2 regions of the Halobacillus naozhouensis genome follow, and region 1 is predicted to be linked to the other one. Evidence: riboswitches for the same ligand, from Rfam matches in the RefSeq annotation. Region 1 holds a riboswitch; the other holds the start of a gene.
What was found. A riboswitch is a leader RNA that binds a small molecule or an ion and turns the genes downstream of it on or off. The one in region 1 is predicted to bind S-adenosylmethionine.
Positions count from the first base shown of each region.

Region 2: another riboswitch for S-adenosylmethionine. It lies ahead of msrA (peptide-methionine (S)-S-oxide reductase MsrA); the one in region 1 lies ahead of P9989_RS14910 (methionine ABC transporter ATP-binding protein).

Region 1 is NZ_CP121671.1:2,838,657-2,840,859, forward strand. It holds gene P9989_RS14910 (methionine ABC transporter ATP-binding protein) at 1-908, opposite strand, end outside; SAM riboswitch class I at 1,077-1,188, opposite strand; SAM riboswitch class I at 1,323-1,426, opposite strand; gene P9989_RS14915 (TlpA family protein disulfide reductase) at 1,506-1,922, shown strand; gene P9989_RS14920 (hypothetical protein) at 1,919-2,203, opposite strand, start outside.
Region 2 is NZ_CP121671.1:989,594-991,796, reverse strand. It holds gene eutH (ethanolamine utilization protein EutH) at 1-112, opposite strand, end outside; gene msrA (peptide-methionine (S)-S-oxide reductase MsrA) at 281-754, opposite strand; SAM riboswitch class I at 877-999, opposite strand; gene P9989_RS05105 (AIM24 family protein) at 1,153-1,848, opposite strand; gene P9989_RS05100 (chromate transporter) at 1,973-2,203, opposite strand, start outside.

The DNA of each region.
Region 1 (2,203 bases):
TGAGTTTGCGTAATTTTCCCATGAAGAATATTTACATCAATCGTAAACGCTCTGGAGAGTTCACTAATAAGAGCCTGGTTCGTACTCTCACCAATAAAGTGAAGTTTTACGATCTCACCGGATTTGTACGTTTCATTTATGAGTCCCAACGAATGTTCGCGATCAGGATCACCCATTACCTGGTCTACAAACCGTCTCGTAACTTTTTGCTTCGGATATAAAAACACATCCAGCACGTTACCTGACTCCACAATTCTTCCTTCTTCCATTACGGCGACACGATGGCAAATCTTCCGAATCACATGCATTTCATGTGTGATCAATACAATCGTTAGCCCCAGTTTTCGGTTAATGTCTACTAACAAATCCAATATAGAGTCTGTTGTTTCTGGATCAAGTGCTGAAGTTGCTTCATCGCACAGAAGTACTTTTGGATTGTTAGCCAAGGCTCTGGCAATTCCAACCCTTTGCTTTTGACCACCGCTTAGCTGTGAAGGATAAGACTCCCCCCTGCCAGAAAGCCCTACCAAATCAATCAATTCATTGACGCGTTTCTTACGCTCTTCTTTTTTTACACCCGCGATTTCCAACGGAAAAGATATGTTATCGTAAACTGTTCTTGACCAAAGCAGATTGAAATGTTGAAAAATCATTCCTATTTCCTGTCTGGCCACTCGCAGCTTGCTTTTATTAAGTTGAGTGACATTTTCGTTATCAATGGTTACACTTCCATCACTTGGCTCCTCAAGCCGGTTTAGAAGTCTGATAAACGTACTTTTACCTGCACCACTGTAACCAATGACTCCATATATTTCACCTTTTTCAATATCCAGGTCCAGTTTATCAACTGCACGGACATTTTGATCTTTCGTATAAAAAACCTTTGATAATTCCTTAATCGAAATCAACGCTGTTCCTCCTAAAAACTAGCGACAATTCCCTGTGACCGAACATTATACTGATTGACTCAGTAAACGGGCAACCTTCTAAAGGGAAAAGCGCTAAATCCATGTGATAATAAAAAACGCCTTTCTGTTTGAGAACAGAAAGGCGTTTACACGTCTTAATCATCTGTTCTCTCATCTGCCAAAGCCTAAAGCTTTGCAGGAATTGGCACCTTTTCAAGTTAATAAACTTGACGGTTGCCGGGCATCAACGGGCCAGTCCCTCCGCCTCTCTTGATAAGAGATACATATATTCATATTGTTGAATTAAGTTTTCTGAATGATACAAACAGGATTTTAGCACCACTACTTTGAACTGTCAACAAAAATCGACATCAAAAAATCCCTTCCTTTTAGAAGAGACGGGTTTTCATTCTCTTCTCATCTTTCAAAGCTCTGCTTTGCTGGAATTAGCACCGTGTTGTTAGTAAACCGGTTGCCGGGCGTCAATGGGCCAGTCCCTCTGCCTCTCTTGATAAGTGAAGATGTCGATATTTATGTAAGGAATATGTTAGCATGGGGTTGCATTCGCGTCAATAAAAAAGTTTGGAGGAACCAACAATGACCACCGCAATCGACTTTGAATTACCATTTATTAACTCTCGTGAAACATACCGATTAGCTGACGATCTCGGGAAAGTAATCATGCTCACCTTTTGGGCTTCATGGTGCCCTGATTGTGGAGTGGATTTACCGAAGAAGGAGCAGCTTTTCCGGTCCCTGGACAAAGAAAAAGTAAAGATGCTTACAGTAAATGTTAAGGGGCGGGAAAGAAATAACAATGATGGTAGAATATTTACGGAGAAATTTCTCACCCAGCCAACTTTGGAGGACAACGAAATGGAAGTGTATAATCAATATAATTGCGAAGGTGTACCTACTACCATCCTTATTAACAAAGATGGATATGTGACTCATAAATTTGGTGATAAAACCTCTTTTCTTTCCATTGTAGAAGCGGTTGGAACACTAATTTAATGGGAGAGCATTAACAACGACTCTACTAAAAGCACATCACGATAATCTCCGTCTATTTTAACGATAGACTTCGGGAGAGAAGTAAGTTTAAGGTTTCCCCCTAACAACTGATGAAACACTTTATAAGTAGAGGAAATCTGTAAAGCATCCGTGACACCCTTTTCACGGGTTAGTCTCATTCCATCTTGTGAAATAAAAATCTTAATATCGTAACTATTTGCTTGAACGGTTAAAAGTATTGTTCTCTTTTTCCACCTTGGAAGTAGATCTGACCTGCCATT
Region 2 (2,203 bases), 1.8 Mb from region 1:
CATCATAGAACCTTTGTCCGAGACCCCATCGGTTATGTAAAATATAGTAATCTACTGCTCCAATTACCATAAAAATGGTCATGATCAGGAGCAGCCCATCATTAAACCACACGAATGCCCATCCTCCTTTCCTGGCAAAACAATGAACGAAGAATTAAAAAGACTTCCTTCTATTCCCACTCTATTCTTTCATATTTTGCAGATCACTGGAAGTATGTTCTAAGGCTACAAAAAAAGAACCTTCCTTATAAAAGAAAGGCTCTTTCCTCTTGCACTATTATTAACCAATGCTGCAAGCAGCTGATCCATTTTTTTGTGAATATTTTTGATGATGTTCTTCTGCCTCATAGAATACGGTCGCTTTGGTTACTTCTGTTACAATCGGCCGTTTGAAAATCCCTTTTTCATTCCATTGCTGAATTTTCTCATTGGCAATTGTTTTTTCATGGTCGCTGCTGTAAAAAATAGCTGAGCGATACTGATGACCAACGTCAATCCCCTGTTGATTAATCGTCGTTGGGTCATGTGCTTCGAAGAAGATATTGACCAGCTCTTCATACGTCAGCACGCTTGCATCATACTCTATTTTCACAGCTTCTGCATGACCAGTCGTGCCCGTTTTTACTTGTTCATAAGTTGGATGCTCGGCATTTCCTCCCGTGTATCCCACTCGTGTTGCGATCACTCCATCAAATCGTTCAAAGAAGGGTTCTACTCCCCAGAAGCATCCTGCACCAAAAATAGCTGTAGCCATAACTCATCTTCCCTTTCTGTTAATTCGGAACTTCTTTATAAAGAGAGTATGACGGTTTATAAACCAAAAAACCCCTTTTCTTATCCAGTATAAGAAAAGGGGTCGTAATATTCCGTACGATCCTCTCATCTCTTAGAATGTTACCATCCTACAGGAATTGGCACCGTTCTCGTCAATCCTATTTGGATTGATTCGATGGTTGCCGGGCATCAAAGGGCCAGTCCCTCCGCCTCTCTGGATAAGAAGTTTCCGTTATTATTTTTTGATATCTTTCATAATACAATGATTTTCCAATGAAGTAAAGAGTGAAGACTTAACTTTTTTCATGTTTTTTAAAATATGCTGCAGCCCAATGAAAAATGACTAACAGGTTTAATTTTATAAAAATACCGTTTCAGTTAAGAGCTGCTTCCAGTTGTATAGACTTCTTCAAAAGGCTGGACGATCACAAACCCTTCCCCTTTAAATTCCATTTGAATGGACTCGCCGCTCCCCCGTCCAAGAAATGTCTTAAAACTGATGTCTGTGCGGAACTCTGGTTGCAGGTGTCCTGACCAGGCTACCGTAGCATTGGGATCAGTGATGACAGATTCTCCAGGACGGACCAGTAACGTCAGCGGCTCATAGTGTGAGGTGATCGCCACTCTCCCGCTCCCCTCCATTGTAATATTAAACAAACCACCTGACATCATTCCTGCTACTTTCTTCATCAACTTAACATCCCACTCGAGGTTTGGTTCAAAAGCAAGGAGGTCATTCCCATTCACAGTAATAGACTCATGATCAAGGTCAAAAATCGTAATCTTTTTCCCCTGATCAGCTAAGTATAGACGCCCCCTCCCCTGTGCCTTCATAAGTGAACTTCCTTCACCAGAAAAAGCCTTCTTAAACATCTTGCCAACTCCATGCTCAAGAATTCCTTCTCGTTCAAACTTTATAGAGCCATTATAGGAAATCATGGAACCAGACTTCGCCCATACTTCATCCGTTAAATTTACTTCCAGAATCCGTTGTGTTTCTAACTCAAAATAATCATTCTCTGCCTCATCCTGCTTCGTTTGCTGAACGAATTGATCAAGTGAATAATTGCTCATATGCATGATCCTCCTCTTTCGTACTTCTATTAGATACGAATCAAGAGCGGAAAAGTTTCAACTCTCGCAGGCAGAAGCTATTGCTGATATTAAAACAACACCATTAAAAAATGGCCTGGATTCATCACCCTAGAAAAATTGCTCCATAAACTAACGACCCTAAAATAACAAAAGCAGGATGGACTTTTATTTTTTCCAATAAAAAGAAGCTAACGACAATCAGGATAACGGTTTGCATCGCTCCCGCTGAAAAATAGGAATTACGGAAGAATTGAAAAGCCATCACGCCAAGCAGAATGGCAATGGTCGGCCGAATCAGGGCGGTCATCGTTTTAACCCGGGGAGAGTCTTTAAA